DNA from 3 places in the Actinomadura sp. NPDC048955 genome. Region 1 is predicted to be linked to each of the others. Evidence: riboswitches for the same ligand, from Rfam matches in the RefSeq annotation. Region 1 holds a riboswitch; each other region holds the start of a gene.
What was found. A riboswitch is a leader RNA that binds a small molecule or an ion and turns the genes downstream of it on or off. The one in region 1 is predicted to bind cyclic di-AMP.
Positions count from the first base shown of each region.

Region 1 (7,617 bases):
GGTCGGGCTTCTGGTGCTGGCCGAGCATCTGAGAACCCCGGATGACCTGCTCAGCGAACTCACCGAGGTCGCAGCCAGGGGGCCGGCTCGCTGCTCCCGCGCGCGTCGATAGCGCGTGCCAAGAGCGCCGGGCCAACAACGGCCCGCGCCATGGGGATTCGAGTGGACGGCGTTGTACTCGTCGCCGAGATCGTCGATGTCGACGATCGGCCGAACAGTAACGGTTCGAGAAGAACCTCAACGGCTCAGCCAACCGGATCGTGTTCGAGGGTCCGACGCGGGTAGCGTCCCCCACCCACCCAAGGTGCGCCCTCTTGCAAGATCCTGATCTACCTGCCCGGGCGGGCTCGTCCGGGGCGAGATCAGATGCTCTTCCGCAGCCTGAGGACTGTGGTGTCGACCCGCCTAGACGACAGACATCGCACGCGCGCGGGTGGGCTGCGGGCGGGAAGAAGCGGCTTGGTGGTGCCGGGGGCCGTTCAGTACCCCGCGTTGTTCCTCCGGCCCATGCAGTGCTGACGTCCGGCATCGCCGCAGGCGGCGGGGGTCCGGCCCCACTCTCGGCGCCCGGTCGGCTCAGACCCGCATCCGCGTCCTAAAGGCAACGGATCATGTGGTGTGTGCATTACAGGCAATCTCCTGAGCGGTCAGGCGTGGTCGGTCCCTCGGGGTGGAGGGGGCCGACAAGAAATCTTTGGCGGTCTTGACCGGTCCACAGCCCTTGCGTGCAGGGAGCTTTGGAGAGTCTTTGCAGGTGGGTCGCGTCTTTGGGATGGGCTTGACGAAATATGGGGCCGCTTGAACCTGTTGTGGGTCTGTGACCGACGGGGAAGCCCGTCCGGAGCGCCCGACCAGATCATGAAGGGCGCGTCGAGTCCCTGATCATCAGGACGGCCGATCAAGGTACGTCCGCCGCCGAGTCCGCAGAGCGCCGATCACGGCGCAGCGGAGCCGGGGACCCACCGAAACACCGGGGTGAATCCGCACCCCCGCAATGCGCGGGGCCGCGGTAGGGCCACTTCCACGCCCGAACCCGACAGCTAACCCGGTAGGCGGACTGGAAGAACTCAGGAGAACCTTCGCATGACCGCTCGTACCTTCAACATGACCAAGCGCATGGGCGCCCGCGTCACCGCCGGAGCCGTCCTCTCCCTGGCGGGCGCGTTCGGCTTCGCCTCCCTGGCCCCGTCCGCCCAGGCGGACGCCAAGCCCGCGAACACCGTGCACGTCGCCCCCGTGTCCAAGGCCGACGCCAACGGCGCCCAGGCCGGCGCCTCCGCGCAGGACGTCATCAACCTCGCCCGCACGCAGGTCGGCACCCACGAGGACGCCTCGGGCAACAGCAAGTTCAACAACTGGTACGTCGGCTCGCCGCTGGGCGAGCAGAACGCCCACCGCATCGGTGCCGGCAGCGCCTCGGTCTACAAGGGCCAGTCGTGGTGCGACATGTTCGTGTCCTGGCTGGGCCAGCACACCGGCACCAAGGGCATGGGCGCCGACGCCTACACCGTCAGCCACGCCAAGTGGTTCAAGAAGACCGGCCGCTTCGGTGAGACCCCGAAGCCCGGCGCCGTGGTCTTCTTCGCCTGGAACGGCGGCGGCATCAAGGGCGTCGAGCACGTCGGCATCGTCGTGAAGGACAACCACGACGGGACCATCAACACCATCGAGGGCAACACCGGCGACGCCGTGAAGAAGAAGGTCCGCGACACCTCCACCGTCGCCGGCTACGGCTACCCCGAGTACCGGTGAGCTGAGGCCGTTCAGCGGCCCCTTGCCCCGCACCGTCCAGTGGTGCGCCCCCCTTCTCCCTCCCTGCGCGATCACACCCACGTCGCGAGCACGCCCACGTGCCGTGCGCCGGGTCCGTCATGCCCCAACGGCGAGCCCCTCACGCCCGAAGGCGTGACCCGGCGCACGGACCACCGAGCAAAGGACGAACATGCAGCAGCGAGTCATCGACACCGCCCTGATCGGCACCGCCCTCGCGGGCCTGCTGGTGACGGGCGTGGCGGCCGGGGCCACTCATGGGAGCCCGGCGGACGAGCCGGCGGCGCAGAAGGTCACCGGACAGCAGGTGGCCGCGCACAAGGCCGCCGGGCAGCAGTTGATCGGGCACAACGTCACCGACCAGCTGGTGTCCGGGCACAAGGTCACCGGGCAGCGGGTGTCCGAGCCCAAGGCGACCGGGCAGCAGGCGACCGGGCAGCAGGCGACCGGGCAGCAGGTGACCGGGCAGAACGACATGAAGGCCGCCCGCCATGCCACCGGCAAGGTCGCTCCGAAGAGCCACGCCGTTCTGGCGGGCAGCACCACCGCGTCCTACTTCTGGGACGACGGCTCGGGCGTGAACGGTGACACCGGCGCCCCCGCCGGCGGCAAGCCGATGCAGAAGGGCCTGTTCGCCAGCCCGAGCTGGCCCATGCACACCAAGGTGAAGGTCACCTACAAGGGCCGCAGCGTCACCGGCTTCGTCGGCGACCGCGGGCCGGGCGAGCCGTCGCACCGCGGCGTCATGCTCGACCTCGACACCTACACCTTCCGCCACCTCGTGGACGGCAAGAAGCCGAGCAGCAAGTACAACACCGGCACCTCGGCGGGCCACCTGAAGGGCGTCAAGTACGAGGTCCTGTCCTGGGGCCACGGCGCCGGCAAGAAGGGCGCCCCGAAGCCCCTCGGCTGACCAGACAGCCCAAGCCTCACCACAGGCCCCGCTCCCGTCCTCGGACGAGAGCGGGGCCTGTCACGTCCGGGCGTCAGCCTGCCGCCCCGGACAGCGCTGCGCAGGGACGCCTCGACGGCCTGGCGCCGCCCGCTGAGAGCGCGGTTACTCGCTTTGCGCCTGCTTCCACCGTTCTTGCATGCTCGCCATCTCCGACGCGGCGAAGAGGGAGAAGTCGCGCAGCTTGGCCAGGCGCGCCCCGGTCACCACCAGGTCGCCGCCTCGGTCACCGACCCCGCATGGCTCGCCGGCGTCCCGGCCGACCGGCCCGCGGTGATCGTCGCCGAAGGGCTCGTCCAGTACCTGGCCAAGGAACAGGTCGCCGAGCTCTGCGCAGGTATGGGGAGGCGTGGAGTCCGCTAGAGGGTGCCGTCCGGGCGTGTTAGGACTGGGATGGGGCGCCATCCAAGCGCTCTTTGGCGAGGGAGTGCGGTAGGGAGTACCAGTGGGGTTCGACGCGGGAGCAATCCGGGTAGTCGCCTGCGACATCTTCGGGACGACCGTCGACTGGCGGACGGGGGTCGCCGAGCAGGTGGCGGCGATCGCTGCGGAGCGCGGTGTCGCGTTGGAGGGTGAGGCCTTCGCCGACGATTGGCGCGAGCGGTACCTGCCGTCTATGCAGCGGGTCAGTAGCGGGGAGCGGGAGTGGGCGTACCTCGACACGCTGCACCGGGAGTCACTCGACGAGCTGCTGGAGCTGCACGGCGTCGCGGACGCTTTCGACGAGGACGCGCGGCGGCGCCTCGTCCGGGCCTGGCACTGTCTGCCGGTGTGGGACGACTCGGTGGACGGCCTCGCCGGGCTGCGGGAGAGGTACGTGGTTGCGGCGCTGTCCAACGGCGGGTTCGCCCTGCTGACGAACCTGGTCAAGGGGGCGGGGCTGCCGTTCGACTGCATCCTGTCGGCGGAGCTCGCCCGCACGTACAAGCCCGAGCCGGAGGCGTACCTGACGGCGGTGCGGCTGCTGGACGTGGAACCGGCGGAGGTCCTGATGGTCGCCGCGCACAAGTGGGACATCGACGGCGCCAGAGGGGCGGGGCTCGCCACCGCGTTCCTGGAGCGTCCGCTGGAGAAGGGGCCCTCTCTCACCGCCGACCGAGCGGACGACGTGGAAAGCGACCTGGTCGTGAGCGGGTTCGGTGAACTCGCCGTCCTGCTGGAGGCCGGGCGGCGGCCCTAGGGCGCGGACGCCGCCTCGCCTGGGGCCTCCACCTTCCCGGCGATGTGTTCCAGGGCGGTGAGGTCTTCCGGTGCCAGGCGGTCGATGAAGTGGTGGCGCACCGATTCCAGGTGCGCGGGGGCGGCGTCGACCAGAGTGTCCAGGCCGTGTTCGGTGAGGACGAGGAGGCAGCCCCTTCCGTCGGCCGGGTCGGGTGCGCGCCGGATGAGGCCGCGCGCCTCCATGCGGGTGGCGTGCCGGGAGAGGCGGCTGCGCGACCAGCCCATCTTCGCGGCCTGCTCGTGCAGGGTGCCGGCGTGGTCCGGCCGCTCCGACAGCGTGCTGAGCACCTCGTAGTCGGGCTCGGAGAGGCCGGCCTGGGAGAGGTCGCGCGCGGTGCCGGTCTGGACGGCGATCACCATGCGGCGGAACGCCCGCCACGCTCGTTCCTCGTCCGGGGTCAGCCAGCGCACGGGTTCGTCCGACGGTTTCTTTGACATGTAAACAACCTATCGCCTATGTTCATTTACATGTCAACGAAACAGGTGCGCGTTCTCGTCCTGGTGTGCAGCACCCGCCCCGGTGCCCTCGGCCCCGCGGTGGGGGCGTGGCTGACGGAGACGATCACGCCCCGGGCCGCCGAACTCGGCGCCGAACTGGTGCCGCTGGCTCTCGCCGACCTCGGGCTCCCGTTCCTCGACGAGGAGGACCATCCGTCCTCGGGCGTGTACCGCAACGAGCACACGCGCAGGTGGAGCGCGATCGTGGACGCCGTCGACGGCCTCATCGTCGTGACGCCGGAGTACAACTACGGGATGCCCGCGTCCCTGAAGAACGCGCTGGACTACCTCTCCCGCGAGTGGGCGTGGAAGCCGATCGGGTTCGTCAGCTACGGCAACACCTCGGCGGGCACGAGGGCCGTGCAGCACGCCAAGCAGGTGGTGACCACGCTGCGCCTCGTACCGCTGGGGTCCACCGTCGCGCTCCGCATCGCCGACGCCGTGCACGACGGGGAAGTGCGGCCCGCCGCCGCTGCCGGCGAGGCGGCGATCGATGTCCTGGACGAGCTGGTCCGGGTCGCGCACGCGCTCCGGCCGATGCGGGAACAGGCGCGTGCCGCATCGTCGGCCGGACCCGAGCCTGGCTCCTACCTGCGGCGACTGAGGCCGGACGACGCCCCCGAGGTGACCGTCCTGCAGCGGTGCTGCTGGGTGGACGAGGCCCTCGCCAACGACCCCCTGACCGTCCCCGCGCTGCACGAGTCCGTAGAGCAGGTACGTGACTGGCTCGCGACCTGGCAGGCGATCGGGCTGTGGCGGGACGGCCGGCTCCTCGGCATGGTCCGGACCCGCCGCGACGACGCCGAATGGCATGTCGGACGGCTCGGCGTCGTCCCCGACCTGCGAGGGCGCGGCCTGGGACGCTGGCTGCTCCAGACGGCCGAGGCCGCCGCCGACCCGTCCTGCCGCCGTATCGTGCTCTCCACCGGAGCGGGCAGCCGGAACAACATCGCGCTCTACCGGAGCGAGGGATACCAGCCCGCTCCCCTGACCGGCGAGGACGGCACCATCCGCCTCACCAAGGAGCCCGGCCTTGGAATAACGGTGGTGTGACGTCCGCTGTAGGCATCGACGGATCACACGAGGGGGACGAGGACCATGGCGACCGAGAGGGCTCTGCTCGCGGGCGGTTGTTTCTGGGGGATGGAAGAGCTGTTCCGGCGGCAGCCTGGAGTGGTCTCCACGCGGGTCGGCTACAGCGGCGGCGACGTGCCCAACGCCACCTATCGCAACCACGGGTCTCACGCCGAGACCATCGAGGTGGTCTACGACCCCGACCAGACCGACTTCCGGGCGCTGCTGGAGTTCTTCTTCCAGATCCACGACCCCACGACCGTGGACCGGCAGGGCAACGACATCGGCGCGAGCTACCGCTCCGCGATCTTCTACACCTCCGACGAGCAGCGGAAGGTCGCCGAGGACACCATCGCCGACGTCGACGCCTCCGGCCTGTGGCCGGGCAAGGTCGTCACGGAGGTGACCGCCGCCGGTGACTTCTGGGAAGCCGAGCCCGAGCACCAGGACTACCTGCAGAAGTACCCGAACGGCTACACGTGCCACTTCCCCCGTCCAGGCTGGAAACTGCCCAAGCGGACCGCCGAAGCCTGAGAGCGGCGCGGGGGCGTGGTCTACGAGTTCCGGAGTCGCAGGGGAGCCTCCCAGGTGGCGGTGATGTCGCGTGCGACGTCACGGAGGAGCTCGATGAGCAGGCCTGCGAGTGGTGTGAGGCTGGCGTCGGTTCTGGTCACGGCGTAGAGCTGGCGGTAGGACCTGGGGTGGGCCAGTTCGCGATGGGTGGTGCCAGGTGCGCGCGTCAGAGCCAGGCGTGAGACCAGGGCCACTGCGATGCCCGTGCCGACGAGAGCCTGTGCGACGTCGTAGGACTCGGTCTCGAACCGCACGGTGGGAGTGAAACCGGCCTCGCGGGCAGCGTCGTGGAACTGTTCGCGGGCCGCATGGCCGGCCAGGATGGACACCCACGATTCGTCCCGCAGTTGTTCGAGGCGGAGTTCGGCGTCCGCGGGCCGGCTGGCCAGTGGATGGTCGTCGGGGAGAACCACGACCATCGGGTCCAACAGGAGCGAGTGGGCCCGCAGGTGCGGGGGCGGCGCGAGCGGCTTGCCCCAGGAGGCGACGATGGCCACGTCCAGGTGCCCCGCGCTGATCTCGTCCACTCCGCGTCCGGACACCACGTCCATGACGGAGACGTCGGCGGCCGGATGGCGGTGTCGCAGGGCCGTCAGGGCCGGTGGCAGCAGGTGCAGGGCAGCCGCCTGGAACGTCCCGATCCGCAGGCGGAGCGAGAGGTGGCCGAGCAGTGCGGCCAGTTCGGCCTCGGCTCTGTCCGACGCCTCCTCGACAGTTCGTCCGTGGGAGGCGAGCAGCGCACCGGCCGCGGTGAGCGTTGCTCCGCGAGGACCGCGGGTGACCAGGGGCAACTGCCAGTCGCGCTCGGCCTTGGCCACCTGCTGGGTGACCGCCGCGGGCGTGAGCTGGAGTGCGTGAGCCGCCGCCGTCAGGGAACCGTGCCGCTCGATCAGGGCGAGAAGGCGCAGCTGTCCCGGATCCACCAGCATTCACTAATCCTAACGCTGAACCCCTTCCTTTTAACTTCTCTTAGGGGCACGAGACGGGAAGCCTGGTGGTGCACCCATCGGCCGCGCTCCCCGGAAGGGGCTCTTCCCCATGCCCACGCATGTGCCCGTCTTCATCGTCACGACCCTGCTGCTGGCGATGCTGCCAGGCGCGAGCCAGGCCCTGATGATCCGGCAGGTTCTGGACGGCGGCCAGCGCACGCTCCGAGGGACGCTCGCGGGCAACGCCAGCGGCTTCGTGCTGTGGTCCACGGCCGCCGCGGCCGGGCTGTCCGCCGTCCTGCTGGCCAGCCCCGCCGCGTACACGGTGCTCCGGATCGCAGGCGGCATCGTGCTGATGATCCTCGGGGTGAGGACGCTGCGGACCGCGCTCACCACCGTCTCCGCCCCCACGCCCTACGACGGCGAGCGCAGCACCGGCTTCGCGGGCGGATATCTCACCGGGTTGATCACCAATCTCGGCAACCCCAAGGCCGGCGTGTTCGCCATCTCGGTGCTGCCCCAGTTCGTGACCGAGGAAGGCCCGGTGTTCCTGTCGACCGTCGCACTGGGAGCCCTGTGGGCGCTCGTCAGCGCCTCCTG
Region 1 is NZ_JBEZJI010000019.1:115,686-123,302, reverse strand. Features, by position in the region: cyclic di-AMP (ydaO/yuaA leader) riboswitch at 904-1,069, shown strand; gene AB0C84_RS20110 (CHAP domain-containing protein) at 1,084-1,752, shown strand; gene AB0C84_RS20105 (hypothetical protein) at 1,943-2,683, shown strand; gene AB0C84_RS20100 (hypothetical protein) at 2,858-3,085, shown strand; gene AB0C84_RS20095 (haloacid dehalogenase type II) at 3,168-3,902, shown strand; gene AB0C84_RS20090 (MarR family winged helix-turn-helix transcriptional regulator) at 3,899-4,381, opposite strand; gene AB0C84_RS20085 (bifunctional NAD(P)H-dependent oxidoreductase/GNAT family N-acetyltransferase) at 4,412-5,494, shown strand; gene msrA (peptide-methionine (S)-S-oxide reductase MsrA) at 5,540-6,049, shown strand; gene AB0C84_RS20075 (LysR family transcriptional regulator) at 6,070-7,017, opposite strand; gene AB0C84_RS20070 (LysE family translocator) at 7,127-7,617, shown strand, end outside.

Region 2 (7,617 bases), on a different contig from region 1:
CGGGGGTGAAGTCCAGCGCGGGATCGGGTGTCACGCGGCCGCCGGGGACGTGCCCGGGCAGCGGGTTCCACGGCGTGGTCCTCGCGAGGACGGTCGCGACCCCGGCGAAGAGCACGGCGGCGCTGACGGCGGCGGCGATCCGGGGCCGCCGCGCGGGGGCGGCGCCGGGCGTCCCGGCGGCGGCGCCCTCGGCCCGGCCCTCGTCGGTCTCCGCCTCGCTCATGCGAGCTCCTCCTTCACGTAGTCGCGCCACAGTGCGGTGAAGCGCTCCCGGGTGAGGCCGAGCACGTCGTGCAGCGCCGCGGCCTCCGGGGCGCGCCCGGCGGCCCGGTAGAGCCGCACCAGCGCCGCCTCACCGTACCGGTCGGCGACCATCCGGCAGGCGAGCCAGGCCTCCTGGTAGGCCTGGGAGAGGCGGGGGGAGCCGCCGGCGAAGGCGCCGGCGGCGGGGAGCGCGGACGGCGCGCGCCCGGCGGAGACTTCGCGGTGCAGCTCGCCCGCCGCCGTCCGGGTGCTGATCTTGACGCGCCGGTAGCCGACGTAGTCCGCGAAGCCCTCGATCAGCCACAGCGGGGTGCGCCGGTCGCGGGCGCCGCCGGTGGCGACGTGGGTCAGCTCGTGGGTGAGCACGACGTCGCGGCCGAGCTCGTTGAGGCGGCCGAAGGTGCCGGGGGAGACGATGACGCGGTCCTCGCCGCGGCCGCCCCCGGCGGCGGGCGCCACGGTGGCGAGCGCGGCGATCTGGCCGAGGCTCTGCCCGGGGCCGGCGAGCGCGGACGCGAGGGTCGCGTCGGCGGGGACGAGCGCGACGACCCGCTGCGCCCACGCCTTGCCGACCACGGACGTGACGACCGGGACGGCGGCGTCCAGCCGTTCGGCGATGCCGTCGAGGCCGGCGCCGTCGCCGATGACGAGGCCGGAGCGCCCCCTGGCCACCGCCAGGGGGCCGCAGTCCCAGATGTCGGTGTCGTCGGCGAGGCCGCGGGACGTCCCGTCGCCGACGATCGTCCACGTCCCGGCCCGGGGGGCCAGCGTGAGGTAGCGGGTGCGGGCCACGTCGCCCCGGTCGAAGCCGCGCAGCCGGTAGCGCACCTCGACGCGGACGACGGCGGTCGCGCCGTCCATGGCCTCGGTGTCGACGAGGCGCTCCCGCCAGCCTTCCAGGGGAAGCTTCCGGAGGTTCCCGTACACGCGGGACTGGGCGTCCTGGAAGGCGGCGGGGGCGCTGCCCACCGTGGCGAGGAACGCCATGCGGTCGCCGTCGCGGACGGCGCGGGCGCGGTTGGCGAGCACGGCGGCGGCCGTGTCCGGGCTGAACGTCCCGGCGGCCGGGGAGGTGGGGGCTCCGGAGCCCGGCGCCCCGCCGCCGGAGCGCGAGCCGGCCAGGCCGGCGCCCCCGGCGAGGAGGACGGCGGCCCCGCCCGCGCCGAGGGCGAGGACCCTGCGCCGCGTCACGGGGGCGTCCTGCCCGGGGCCTTCCTCCATGGGCGCGATCCTATGCAGGGCGCGGGGCGGTGGGCGCCGTCACGACCGGTAGTCCGGGTAGCCGTAGCCGACGACGACGTCTGTGGAACGTTCCTTCACACGGACGGCGTTGTCGGCGTTGCCCTCGACGGTCTCGATCGTGCCGTCGTCGACCTTCTCGACCACCATGCCGACATGCTCGATGTCGTCGACGGACTCGCCGCCGTCCCAGGCGAAGAAGACGATCGCGCCGGGCCTCGGCTCGGTGCCCCAGCGGCCGTGCTCCTGGAACCAGCGGGCGTGGGCGACGGTCCAGGCGTCGCTGCCGACCTGCTCGCTGAAGCCGATCTGCTCGCCCACCCAGGAGACGAACATGTCGCACCAGTTCGCGTCGCCGTAGCCGTCGAGGGAGCCGCCGTCGCGCGCGAGCGTCTCCCGCGCGCGGGACGTGGTCATGTACCACTCCTGGAACTTGGTCTCGCCGCCGCCGTCCTCCTCGATGCCCACCTGCGAGCGGGCGAGCCTGATGGCCTGCGCGGCGGTGGGCCGCGACTTCGCGGCGGCCTTCTCGGAGGTCTTCGCCCGCGCCTGCTCGGGCCGGGCGTCCCTCTTGGCGGCCGGGGCCTTCGAGGCGGTGGGCTTGGGCGCCTTCCCGGACGCGGGCCCGGACGTGCGCCCGGACGGGGCGCCGTGCGCCGTCAGGCCGGGGGCCAGGTCGGCGGCGGCGGAGCTCACCGGGGTGGAACCGAACGGCAGGACCGACGCGTTCGCGGTGGCCGCGGCGGTGCCGAGCACGGCGGCGCCGACGACGACGCCGCCGGTCGTCCGCCATGCGAGGGACAGGGAGTTCGGCTTGCGGTGCCTGCCGGGGGTCTTCTTGCAGTGCGCGCGTGGCACGGGGGGATCTCCTCGACTTCCATGCCGCCTACCGGGTTAGCTGACGGGTTCGGGCGTGGAAGCCGCCCTACGGCCCGCGAAGGCAGGCCGATTCACCCCGAAAGGACGCAGTGGGTCCCCGGTTCCGCGACGGGCCGCGCACAGGGGCACGGCGGTCCGCGGACTCGGCGGTGACGCGCCCGAGAGAGGGCACGCCGGTTCGGATGGGAATCTCGGCGGGCGGTGGCGCCCGCGGAGCAAAGGGGGGTGGGGGCGTGACCGCGTGGCGGCCACGCCCCAGGTAACGCTGCGGGATTCACTCCTTGTCTTCCAGACGCCTACCGGGTTAGCTGACGGGTTCGGGCGTGGAAGTGGCCCTACGGCGGCTCTCACCGGACTGCCGGGAGAGACGCGCCGATTCACCCCGGGTGCCGGAATGCCCGTCCGGAGAGGTTCTCCGGACTCCGGCGGTGTGGGTCCCCGGTTCCGCGCTGAGGCGGATTCGGCGTTGCCGCTGCGATCCTGGGGGCGAGATGGGGCCCGGCGCGGGACCTGTCTCCCGCGTGCGAACGAGCGGCGCCTGATGTTGTGGGCGGACGGCGTCCCGTCTCCGGGGACCGTCCGGGGCCTGCCCCGTGTACGCCACCGCGGCTGCGCGCTCAGCGCCATGCACGCTGCGGGCGTGCGCCCGGTGGACGGGGTCGGCCTGGTCTGCTTCGAGACCGTGCGGCGCCTTCGGGCGCCGCGGGACGGCACGTGGGGCGTGCCGCCCTGGGGGGAGCGGCGCGTGGCTCGCGCCGCCGTCACGCGGGTGCTGGATGCGCCGCGTGGGGCCGGGGCGCCTGGTGGGCGCCCCGGGGCCGCGGCGTCTGGAGGGCGCCGTGAGTGGTGACAACGTACCAAAACCCCAAAAGAAGGCAAACCCCCCCAAAATCAACAACGGACCAGGTCAAGCCTGGTCCGTTGTGGAGGGAGGTCCGGTCACGCCCGCGGGGCGGGGGTGTCAGGGCCCCGCGTCAGGGGCGCCCGGCGCCGTAGTAGTTGCTCAGGTAGTACCCGGAGGTGATGTCGCTGATCTTGACGACGTCGCCGGTGTGCGGGGCGTGGATCATCTTGCCGCCGCCCACGTAGAGGCCGACGTGGCCGAGGCTGCTGAAGAACACCAGGTCGCCCGGCTGCAGGTTCTCCTTGGCCACCCGCTTGGTCGCGGCGTACTGCGAGTTGGTGGTGCGGGTGATGCCGACGCCCGCGGCGGCCCAGGACTTCATGGTCAGGCCGGAGCAGTCGTAGGAGCTCGGGCCCTCGGCGCCGTAGGAGTAGGGCTTGCCGAGCTGCGCGTAGGCGAAGTTCAGCGCCGAGCGGGCCGGCCCGCTCGCCGGGCCGTTGTAGGTGCCGCCGGTGTTGCCGCCACCGCCCGGGCGGGACGGCGTGCCCCCGCCGAGCCGGCGCACGAGCGACTTCTGCTTCTGCACCTGCTTGTCGAGTTCCTGCTTCTGCTTCTTCAGCTCGTCCTGCTTCGACTTCACCTCGTCGTAGGCGGACTTCGCCTGCGCCTGCTCCCGGCGGAGCCGCTGGGCGGTCGCGAGGAACTGGGTGAGCTGGGAGCTGCGCTCCTGCGACAGGTGCGAGAAGACGGCCGCCTGGTCGAGGATCGACTGCGGGTCGTTGCTGCCGACGAAGCCGGTCACATCGGTCGAGTCGCCGTTCTTGTAGGCGGTGGCCGCCATCTGAGCGATCTTGGACCGCTGCTCCTCGAAGCTGGCCTGCTCCTGCTTGCTCGCCTTGGTCGCCGAGTCGAACTTCTTCTTGGCGACCTTGAGCTTCTCGCGGTTCTGGTTGAACTGCTCGACCTTCTGGTCCATCTTCTCGTTGAGCTTGTCGAGCGTCTTCTGGGCCTGCGCCCGGGTCGGCTTGGGCTCGGCGTGCGCCACCACCGGGGAGCAGGTCAGGGAGACCGTCACGGTCAGGCCGGCGACGGCCGCCAGGCGACGGGAGACGCCTCTGCCCGCAGAGCCTGCCCTGCGGCCAGGCCGCTGCGCCGGTGCCCCGATGTGATCATTGGCCACGGTCAGTTTCGCCCCTCTCGTCCACGACGTCAGCGGACGACACTAGCGAGGGGCAACAGCCGTCACAACCGATTCATCACTCTTTGATTGACATCTATGGATATTGTCCACTTTTAGTGACGTCATGATCACGTACGGCGAGGCTTGCCTTATCGGAGCCTTATGGGGGCCTTAGGAACGGCCCAGCCTCCGCAGCAGCAGAGAGGACGGGCACGGGCGCGCGCTGGCGCGCCGCGCGGCGTCGGCGACCTCCCGGTCCGACGACACCACGACCACCGACCGGCCCGGCGGCTCGGCCCGCACGAGCTCGCCGATCAGCTCGTCCGCCGTCTGGCCCGGGCGGCTGAACAGCACCCGCACCCCGCGCGGCGCCGCGATGGCGACCGGCGCCTCCAGCTCCGCGCCGTCGAACACGCACGTCACCTCGGCGCGCGTCTGCGCGGCCAGCCCGCCGAGCCCCGACAGCAGCCGGCTGCGCTGGTCGGCGAGCGGCAGCTCCCCGTACCCGGTCTTGGTGACGTTGTAGCCGTCCACCACCAGGTGAACCTGCGGAAGCGTCAGCAGCCGGTCCAGCAGCTGCGGATCGCTGTCGGACAGCGCCCGGCCGGGCAGCGCGCGGTGCGCCAGCCGGTCCGGCTCCAGCCCGCCGACCGCGTCGGCGGGGCGGCCGATGGTGGAGGGCAGGGCCAGCTCCCGGCGGACGCCCTGCGCCGCGTCGACGAGCGCGTCCAGCAGCATCCGCAGCCGCACGTCGTCGACGTTGCGCCCCTCGCGCGCGGCCCGCTTGGCGGCCTCCGCCGCCTCCTCCGCCCGCGCGGCCCGGGCGCGCAACCTGCGCAGCTCCTTCTCCGACGCGGCGGTGGACTCGCGCGCGGCGGCGAGCTCGCGATCGGCCTCCGCCGCGACCGCGTGGGCGTGCTCCTCCGCGGCCCGGTACCGGGTGCGCGCGTCGTGCAGCTTGCGGCGCAGCTCCGAGACCTCGGCCTTGGTCTCGCGCAGCTCGGCGCGCAGCTTGGCCAGCTCGGCGCCGCGGGCGTCGCGGGTCGCGGCCAGCTCGGCCTTCAGCGCGGCGACGCGGCGCTCGGCCTCCTGCTCCTCCGAGGCGGTCGCCGAGCGCGCCAGCTCCTCGCGCGCCGACTCCACCAGCGCGGTCCAGCCCTCCGGGCGCAGCAGGTAGGCCAGCACCGCGACGCGCACCGGGTCGGCCGCGGGCGGGACGTTCCCGTCCTCGACCGCCTCCACCAGGTCGGCCTGCGCCTCCCGCAGCGGCACGGCGACCCGGCGCCGGAACTCCCCGTCCTTCTCCAGCACCGTCGCGATGTGCTGGCCCGCGAGCCTGGCGCGCTTGCGGCGCTCGAACCGCGCGAACCGGCGCAGCGGCACGGGGACCTCGTCCGGGGGCAGCGACCCGATCAGCTCGGCGGCGACCTCCACCACGCCCTGCCGCACCGCCTCGGGCAGCGGGCGGGTCGGCTTCTGCGCGGGCGCCCCGTCGCCAGGGGTCGCTCCGGGACCGCTGTCGATGATCCCGCTCCTTCCGGGCTGCGCCGCCGGTGGGCTGTGTGTTCCCGAGCGCACCCCGCCCTAACCAGGGCGGACGTGCGATCGGACGGATCGCGCCCGGCCCTCGGCGGGATGCCTCCCGCCCGTCCTCGCGGCCCCCGCCCGGCGGGACGTCCCGGCGCCCCCCAACCCTAGCGGCCCGAAGTTCTGTCGGTGGGGTCCTCTACGGTCGCGCACATGACGGCTGCGCACGGTGTCCAAGGGCGCGGGGTTCAGGGGCGCGGAGCCCCGGGGGACGGCGCTCAGGGGCACGGCGTCCAGGGCACCCTGGACGACCTCGGCACTCCGCTCCGCGACGTCACCTTCGTGGTGGTCGACCTGGAGACCACCGGCGGCTCGGCGGCCGACTCGGCCATCACCGAGATCGGCGCGGTGAAGGTGCGCGGTGGGGAGGAACTCGGCGAACTCGGCACGCTGGTCGACCCGGGGGGTCCGGTCCCGCCGTTCATCACCGCGCTCACCGGCATCACCACGGCGATGGTGACGGCCGCGCCGCGGATCGAGTCGGTGCTGCCGGCGTTCCTGGAGTTCGCGCGCGGCTGCGTCCTCGTCGCGCACAACGCCTCGTTCGACATCGGCTTCCTCAAGGCCGCGTGCGCCGCCAACGGCTACGCCTGGCCCGCGTTCGCGGTCGTCGACACCGTCGACCTGGCGCGGCGCGTGCTGTCGCGCGACGAGGTGCCCAACTGCAAGCTCGGCACGCTGGCCCGCTTCTTCCGGACGTCCAACGAGCCGACGCACCGGGCCCTCGCCGACGCCCGCGCCACCGTGGAGGTGCTGCACGGCCTGATCGAGCGGCTCGGCTCGTTCGGCGTCACCTCGCTTGAGGAGATGCGCGGCTTCGCCAAGGCGCCCACCCCCGAGCAGCGCCGCAAGCGGCACCTCGCCGACGACGTCCCCTCCACCCCCGGCGTCTACCTGTTCGAGGACCACGCCGGCGAGGTGCTCTACGTGGGCAAGAGCGGCGACCTGCGCTCGCGCGTGCGCAGCTACTTCACCGGCTCGGAGACGCGCTGGCGCGTCCGGGAGATGGTCGGCCTCGCCGAGAACGTCCGCACCATCGTGTGCGCCACGGGGCTGGAGGCCGAGGTCCGCGAGCTCCGGCTGATCGCCGAGCACAAGCCGCGCTACAACCGCCGCTCCAAGTGGCCCGAGCGCGCCATCTGGCTGAAGCTGACCGTGGAGCCGTTCCCGCGGCTGTCCATCGTGCGGGAGTGCCGCGCCGACGGCGCCCGCTACCTCGGGCCGATCTCCTCGCGGCGGCAGGCCGAGGAGGCCCGCGCCGCGCTGCACGAGGCCGTCCCGCTGCGGCAGTGCACGCAGCGGCTGACGCTCCGGCTGATCGAGCGAGGCAAGGCGCGCTCGTGCGCGCTCGCCGACCTCGGCCGGTGCGGCGCGCCCTGCGACGGCCGCGAGTCCGCCGACGCCTATGCCGTGCACACCGGGACGGCCCGCTCGATCATGGAGGGCGACGTCCGGCCCGTCGTGGCCGCCGCGCAGGTCCGCATCGACCGGCTGGCCTCCGAGCTGCGCTACGAGGAGGCCGCCGCCCAGCGCGACCGGCTCGCGGCGTTCGTCCGGGCCGCCGCGCGCGGGCAGCGGCTCGCGGCGCTGGCGCGGCTGCCCCAGCTCGTGGCCGCCCGTCCCG
Region 2 is NZ_JBEZJI010000001.1:7,220-14,836, forward strand. Features, by position in the region: gene AB0C84_RS00035 (M48 family metallopeptidase) at 1-223, opposite strand, end outside; gene AB0C84_RS00040 (hypothetical protein) at 220-1,485, opposite strand; gene AB0C84_RS00045 (CHAP domain-containing protein) at 1,525-2,361, opposite strand; cyclic di-AMP (ydaO/yuaA leader) riboswitch at 2,371-2,510, opposite strand; cyclic di-AMP (ydaO/yuaA leader) riboswitch at 2,661-2,858, opposite strand; gene AB0C84_RS00050 (NlpC/P60 family protein) at 3,357-4,301, opposite strand; gene AB0C84_RS00055 (NYN domain-containing protein) at 4,578-5,984, opposite strand; gene AB0C84_RS00060 (DEDD exonuclease domain-containing protein) at 6,147-7,617, shown strand, end outside.
Region 2: it holds a riboswitch for cyclic di-AMP, as region 1 does, so the genes downstream of both, AB0C84_RS00045 (CHAP domain-containing protein) here and AB0C84_RS20110 (CHAP domain-containing protein) in region 1, are expected to answer to the same signal.

Region 3 (7,617 bases), on a different contig from region 1:
GAAGTCGCGGCGGTCATCGGGAAGCGCGCTCTGTGGGGGCGTCCGACGGCGGCGGGGTGCGGATGAGGAGCATCACCACGACGGCGACGGTGGTCAGGGCCAGGGCCGAGACGGTCGCACCGGCGGTGTAGCCGTGCACGAGGGCGCTCACCCGCGGGGCGCCCGGGCCGTGCTCGCGCAGGTAGCCCGCCGTCGCGCCGATCGCGACGGTGTTGACGACGGCGGTCCCGATCGAGCCGCCCATCTGGGACGCGGCGTTGACGACGGCGGCGGCGACGCCGGCCTCGCGCGGGGAGACGCCCGCGGTCGCCAGCGAGAACGCGGGCGGGAACGCGGCGCCCATGCCGAGCCCGAGCAGGATCTCGACCGGGACGACGGCGGTGGCGTAGCCGCTGCCCGCGCCGAGCCTGGTCAGGATGGCCAGCCCGGCCGCGGCGGTGAGCAGGCCCCCGGCGATCAGCAGCCGGGCGGGCACCCGCCTGATGAGCAGGGCGCCGACCAGGTAGCCGCTCGCGGAGTTCGCGACGGCCATCGGCAGGAACGCCAGCCCGGTGCGCATCGGCGAGAAGTGCGCGACCACCTGGAGGTAGTAGGTCAGCGTGAGGAAGACCCCGAAGGCGCCGACGACCGCGGTGGCCACCGCGAGGTAGGCGCCCGCCCGGTTGCGGTCGGCGAGGATCCGCAGCGGTAGCAGCGGCGCACCGTGCCGGGCCTGGCGCACGACGAACAGGGCGAGCGCCAGGACGCCGGCCGCGAGCGGCGCGGTGGTCTGCCACGCGTCCCAGCCGTGCGGGGCGGCCTGGCCCGCGCCGTACACGACGGCGGCCAGTCCGCCGGTGACGAGGACGGCGGAGATCCAGTCGAGGCGCGACCCGGGGAAGCCGGGCGGCGCCGGAAGGACGATCCGTCCCGCCACCGAGGCGGCCGCGGCGATCGCGACGTTGACGTAGAGGCACCAGCGCCAGTCGGCGTACTGGGTGAGCGCGCCGCCGAGCAGCAGCCCGACCGCCGCGCCGCTGCTGGCCACGGCGCCGTACACGCCGAACGCCTTCGCGCGCTCCTTGGGTTCGGTGAAGGTCACCGCCAGCAGGGACAGGGCGGTCGGCGCGAGGAGCGCGGCGAACGCCCCCTGCAGGGCGCGCCCGACCACGAGGACCCCGAAGCCCGGGGCGGCCCCGGCGATCATCGAGGCGATCGCGAATCCGGCCAGCCCGGCCAGGAAGCTGCGGCGCCGCCCGACCAGGTCGGCGATCCGGCCGCCGAGCAGGAGCAGCCCGGCGAAGGAGAGGGTGTAGGCGGTGATCACCCACTGCCGGTCGGCGTCGCCGAAGCCGAGCGCGTGCTGGGCCGTCGGCAGCGCGATGTTCACGATCGTGGCGTCGAGCGCGATCATCAGCTGCGCGACGGCGATGACGACCAGCGCCGCCCAGCGCCGGTTCGGGGTGCCCGCGGACGGGCCGGACGCGGTCCGCGCCGTGATGGCGGTCATGGAACCCACCTCCCAATAAATGAAGGGTTCTCCTCCGGATAATAACTGGAGGTTTCTCCTCCGTCTAGAGGTGACCTTGCCCTCCCTGGGAGGTTTCAGTAGCTTTGCCCCTTCAAGGCGTCTGCCAGGCGTTTTGTCCCACTCCGGTGGGGCGGGGTGCCATCCCCGCGCGCCAAGGCCCGAGACCCCTCATCGATCGGGCCCCACATCGTCAGAGCCGCTGTCTCCCAGCGGCACCCGCCGAGTCCGCCGTGGCGCGGAGCCGGGGACCCAACCCGCACTGGGGTGAATCGGCCTGTTCTCGGGCCGTAGGGCGACTTCCACGTCCGAACCCGTCAGCTAACCCGGTAGGCGGCACATGGAAGCAAGGAGCCCCCCTTGAAAGGCAAGCAGAGCAAGCGGTCGCGCGTCCTCCGGCCCGGCCCCTGGGCCACGGTCACGCTGACAGGCCTCGCCGTCTTCGGCGTGACGGCGGCAGTGCCGACGACCTTGCAGCACGCGTCCACCGAGAACGTCGCCGCCGTCCAGACCGTGCCGCAGCAGCGGACCGCGGGGCAGCAGGCCGCGCCGCGGAAGGCGGCACCGCAGGAGCAGGTCAGGGCCCAGGCCGAGGTCCTGAAGGAGTTCAAGGCACCGGCGAAGGCCGAGCCGTCCACGAAGACCAAGACCAAGAAGCAGGCCGCCGAGCCCGTGCCGGACGAGCGGTCCAAGGTCATCAAGCGGGCGGAGACCTGGCATCCGCACTCCGACGAGCGGGTCCCCTACAGCCAGACGAGCACGCACAACGGCTACCGCACCGACTGCTCGGGCTTCGTGTCCATGGCGCTCGGCCTGCCCAAGCCCGGGACGAACACCGTCGGCCTCACCTCGTCGCGGTACACCGAGCGCATCGAGATGTCCGGGCTGAAGAAGGGCGACCTCGTCATGGACGCCCTCGGCAGCAACACCACGCGGCACGTCGTCATCTTCGAGAAGTGGGCCGACAAGGAGCACTCGTCGTACTGGGCCTACGAGCAGCGCGGCCGGTACGGAACCGACCACCGGACGCTCGACTACGGGCTGTCCTCGGACGACGAGTACAAGGCGTACCGGCCGACGTCCCTCAAGTAGGCCGGCGGGAGATGCCCGGCATCGGCTCATCGCCGGTGCCGGGCGGAACGGGCCGAGGAGCGGGACGGGTCAGACCGAGCGGACGGCCCGCAGGGACTCCTTCAGGGAACCGAGGGTCGAGAAGACGGCCGTGGGTTCGTAGCCGCAGTGGGCCATGCAGTTGGCGCAGCGGGAGTCGCGTCCCCGTCCGTAGGAGTCCCAGTCGGTCTCGTCCAGGAGTTCCTGGTAGGTCTGCGCGTAGCCGTCCGACATCAAATAGCAGGGACGCTGCCAGCCGAAGAGCGAGTAGGACGGGATCGCCCAGGCCGTGCAGGGGAAGTCGACCTTGCCTTCCAGGAAGTCCAGGAACAGGGGCGAGTGGTTGAAGCGCCACCGCTTGCGGTTGCCGCCCCCGAACGCCTTGCGGAACAGCTCCCGCGTCTCCTGGACGCCGAGGAAGTGGTCCTGGTCGGGCGCCTTGTCGTAGGCGTAGCCGGGCGAGATCATCATCTCGTCGACCCGGAGGTCGTCGTTGAGGTAGTTCATGACGTCGATGACGGTCTGCGGCGTGTCCGTATTGAAGATCGTCGTGTTGGTCGTGACGCGGAACCCGCGCCGCTTGCATTCCTTGACGGCCGCGACGGCCTCGTCGAACACTCCCTCCTTGCAGACGGACTCGTCGTGGCGTTCCCGCAGGCCGTCGATGTGCACCGCCCAGGCGAAGTACGGCGACGGCGTGAACTTGTCGAGCTTCTTGGGGATGAGCAAGGCGTTCGTGCACAGGAAGACGAACTTCTTGCGCCGGACGAGTTCCTTCACCAGCTCGTCGATCTGCGGGTGCATGAGCGGCTCGCCGCCCGCGATGGAGACCATCGGCGCCCCGCACTCCTCGATGGCGGCGAGGGCCTGCTCCACCGGCATGCGTTTCTTCAGCACGTCGTGCGGGTGCTGGATCTTCCCGCAGCCGGCGCAGGCGAGGTTGCAGGCGAACAGGGGCTCCAGCTCGACGATGAGCGGGAACTTCTCCCGGCCGCGCAGCTTGTTGCGCAGAATGTAGCCCCCGATGCGAAGGCTCTGGCGGAGCGGCATGCTCATGGTGTCCGGACCTCCTTGTGCAGGGTGGACCCGGCGGCCTTCACCGGACCGCGCGCCCGCCTCACGCCGCACCGTCCAGGTAGCGGCCGAGGGCGCTCACGGGGAAGACCAGCCGGTACAGGTGGTAGTTGATGTAGAAGTCGCCGGGGAAGCCGGTGCCGGTGAACAGGTCCTCGTCCCAGGTGCCGTCCGGCCGCTGGTGGTCGACGAGCCACCGCACGCCCGCCTCCACGGCCGGGGTGCGCTCGCCCGCGGCCAGCAGCGCCAGCAGCGCCCAGGCCGTCTGCGACGGGGTGGACTCTCCCCGCCCGATCCACGCGGGGTCGTCGTAGGAGCGCAGGTCCTCGCCCCAGCCGCCGTCCGGGTTCTGGTGGTCCTCCAGCCAGACGACGGCGCGCCGGATCGCGGGCTTGCCGGGGCCGACCCCGGCCGCGACGAGCGCGGGCACCACGCCGCCCGTCCCGTAGACGTGGTTCGCGCCCCAGCGCCCGAACCACGAGCCGTCCGCCTCCTGCGCCCTGAGCAGCCACACGACGGCGCGCCTGACCACGGCCGACTCCGCGAGGCCCTCCTTCGACAGCGCCTCGACGACATGGGCGGTGACGTCGGCGGACGGCGGGTCGATGACGGCGCCGAAGTCGCAGAAGGGCAGCTTCGTGCACAGCTCGCGGGTGTTGTCGGCGTCGAAGGCGCCGAAGCCCCCGTCGCGCGACGCCATCCCCTCCAGCCAGCGAACGGCCCGCCTGATCGGCTCCTCCGCCTCCGGTAAGGCGACCCTGCGCAGCGCGAGGATCGCCTCGGCGGTGTCGTCGGTGTCGGGGTAGACGTCATTGTCGAACTCGAACGCCCAGCCGCCCGGCGGGACGTCCGGCCGCTTCACCGCCCAGTCCCCCGGACCGCGGACCTCCTCGCCGGCGACCCATCCGGCCGCCCGCAGCAGGGCGGGGTGGTCGGCGGCCACGCCCGCGTCGGCGAGCGCGTTCATGGCGAGCACCGTGTCCCAGACGGGCGACTGGCACGCCTCGAGGCGCCGCCCCCTCCCGTCGCGGATCGTGAAGCGTTCGAGCCCGTCCAGGCCGCGCCTGATGACCGGATGGTCGAGGCCGTAGCCGAGCTCGTGCAGCGCCATCAGCGAGTACACCCACGGCGGCTGGATCCCGCCCCAGCAGCCGTCGGCCTCCTGCCTGGCGATGATCCAGTCGGCCGCCCGGCGCAGCGCCGCCCGGCGCAGCGGGCGCACCGGCCGCTTCTCGTACACGTGCAGGACCCGGTCGAGGGCGTTGAACGCGGCCCCCCAGCCCCGGGCGTCCCGGGCCGGCATGACGCCGCGGCGCAGTTCGGGCAGGTCGAACGGCAGCGCCCGGACGGGGCGCAGCGACCCGAGGATCGTCAGCGGGACGATCGTCTGCCGCGCCCAGCACGCCCAGTCGTAGACGTTCAGCGGGACGCGGCTCGGCAGGAGCACCAGCTCGGGCGGCATGACCGGCAGGTCGTCCCAGGACCACTGCCCGAACAGCGCCAGCCAGAAGCGGGTGAAGACGCGGCTGCCCTCGATCCCGCCCGCCTCCCGCACGTACGCGGCGGCCCTGCGCATGTGCCCGGCGTCCACCGGGTCGCCGGCGAACCGCAGCGCGACGTACGCCTCGATCGTCGTGGACAGGTCGGCCGGGCCGCCGTGGAAGTTGGCCCACGTACCGTCTGCGCGCTGCCGCGAGCGGATCCAGCGCGCCGCGTCCTTGGTGTCGGCGTCGGAGCGGATGCCGAGGAACTGGCGGAGCAGCAGGTCCTCGGCGTCCATGGTGACGTTGGTCTCCAGCTCGCCCTTCCACCAACCCTCGGGCGACTGCAGGCCGAGCAGGTGGTCGCGGGCGGCCTCGACCGCGGCGGCGGCCGCGCCCGTGAGCCCGGACACGTCGGTGGTGGTCATGCGGCGCTTCCCTTCTCCCCGGCGCGGCGGGGTCAGTGGTCCCGGGAGGTGACGAACAGCGCGATGTCGCGGAACTCGGCGGCCACGGGACCGTCCATGCCCGAGTCGTCGAGGTGGCGCCCGGCTGCGGCGACGCGGCGGTCGGCCTCGGCGGCGGCCCAGTCGCGCCCGCCCGCCGCCTCGACGAGCCGGGCCATCTCCCGCAGGGCGTCCTCGGACGGCGGCCCGGGGTCGGCGTACAGGGCGGCGAGCCGGCGCGACTCGGGACGCCCGGCGTTCAGCGCGTACACGACCGGCAGCGACTTCTTGCGCGCCCGCAGGTCGGCCAGGACGGGCTTGCCTGTCGTGTCCGGGCTCCCCCAGATGCCGAGCAGGTCGTCGACGAGCTGGAACGCCAGGCCCGTCTCGGCGCCGAACCCGGTGAGGCCGGCGACGAGGCGGGTGGGGCCCTCGGCCAGCATCGCCCCGATCGAGCAGGCGCAGGCGAGCAGCGCGCCCGTCTTGTCCGCCGCCATCGCCAGGCACTCGCCGAGGGCCACGTCGTCGCGCTGCTCGAACCCGATGTCGAGCGCCTGGCCCGTGATGAGCCGCTGCGTGGCGGCGGTCAGCGCGCGCGCCGCCCGGTGGGCGCCGCGCGTCCGCCGCTCCAGGAGCAGGTTCTCCGCCAGCGCCATCAGCGCGTCGCCGCCGAGGATGGCGGCGGACGGGCCGAACACCGTCCACGCGGCGGGGCGGTGCCGGCGGGTCCGGTCGCCGTCCATGATGTCGTCGTGCAGCAGCGAGAACGCGTGCACGAACTCGACGGCGACGGCGCCGGGCAGCGCCGTCTCCTCGGACGCGCCGGCGGCCCGCGCGGACAGCAGCGCCAGCGCGGGGCGCAGCGCCTTGCCGCCCGCGGCGGCGGGGTCGCCGTTCTCGTCGGTCCAGCCGAGGTGGTAGGCGACGACGCGGCGGGTCCACGGGTCGAGCCGGTCCGCGGAGGCGCGCATGGCCCGGTCGACCAGGGCGCGGCCGCCGGTGATCGAGGCCGGGACGGCGGTCATCGGCCGCTCACCTCGCCCGGGGCCGTCCGGTCCAGGTGGCGGCGGACGAGCCGGGCCGCGGTCAGCCCGCTGCGCACGGCTCCCTCCATCGTGTCGGGCCAGCCCGTGTCGGTCCACGCGCCGGCGAGGAACAGCCACGGCAGCCGGGTCGCGGACGCGGGACGCAGCGCGCCGCTGCCGGGGCTCTGACGGAACGTCGCGTGCCGTTCCCTCGTCACGAAGAAGTCGGTGACGCGGGCGCGGCGGGCGGCCGGGAACAGCCGCTCCAGTTCGGCGAGGTACACCGCGCGCAGCTCGGCGGTGGGAGCGCCGATCCAGCGGTCGGCCGCCGAGACCGACACCGCCAGGTACTGGCCGCCGCCGGTGAGGCCGCTCACCCCGGTGCGGTCGAACACCCACTGGACGGGTGAGCCGACCGCGGCGGCGAACGGCGGGGCCGCGCCGTCCACCCGCAGGACGGGGCGGTCGTAGACGACGTGGACGTTGACGATCGGGCTGGAGCCGAGGCCGCCCCAGCGCGCCCGGTCCGGGGCCGCCTCCGCGGGGACGAGCGCGGCCGCCGCCCGGTGGGGCACGGCGACGACGACGGCGTCGGCGCCGACCGGGGAGCCGTTCACGACGAGCTTCGGCCCGGCGTCGATCGCCGTCACCTTCGCGTTCAGGTGGATCCGGCCGCCGTCCCGTTCGATCCTGGCCGCCGGGAGCGTGCCGTGCAGGTCGCCGAGCGGGACCGCGGGCACGCCGATGTCGGCGGCGTCCGCGCGGCCGAGGAGCGCGGTCCGGCACACGAACGCGGCGGAACCCAGCGCGGCGCCGTCCAGCCGGGCGTTGAGCGCGGCCGTGACGAACAGCTCCCAGAGCGCCTCGCGCGCCCAGGGGCCCTGGCCGTGCTCGGCGAGCCAGGTGCCCATGCTGATCCGGTCGAGGGACGGGTCGGCCGGGTCAAGGCGGTCGAGCGCCAGCGCCGCGCCGAC
Region 3 is NZ_JBEZJI010000014.1:105,967-113,583, reverse strand. Features, by position in the region: gene AB0C84_RS16655 (MFS transporter) at 14-1,489, opposite strand; cyclic di-AMP (ydaO/yuaA leader) riboswitch at 1,718-1,858, shown strand; gene AB0C84_RS16650 (hypothetical protein) at 1,868-2,599, shown strand; gene hpnH (adenosyl-hopene transferase HpnH) at 2,669-3,673, opposite strand; gene shc (squalene--hopene cyclase) at 3,735-5,600, opposite strand; gene AB0C84_RS16635 (polyprenyl synthetase family protein) at 5,633-6,643, opposite strand; gene hpnE (hydroxysqualene dehydroxylase HpnE) at 6,640-7,617, opposite strand, start outside.
Region 3: it holds a riboswitch for cyclic di-AMP, as region 1 does, so the genes downstream of both, AB0C84_RS16650 (hypothetical protein) here and AB0C84_RS20110 (CHAP domain-containing protein) in region 1, are expected to answer to the same signal.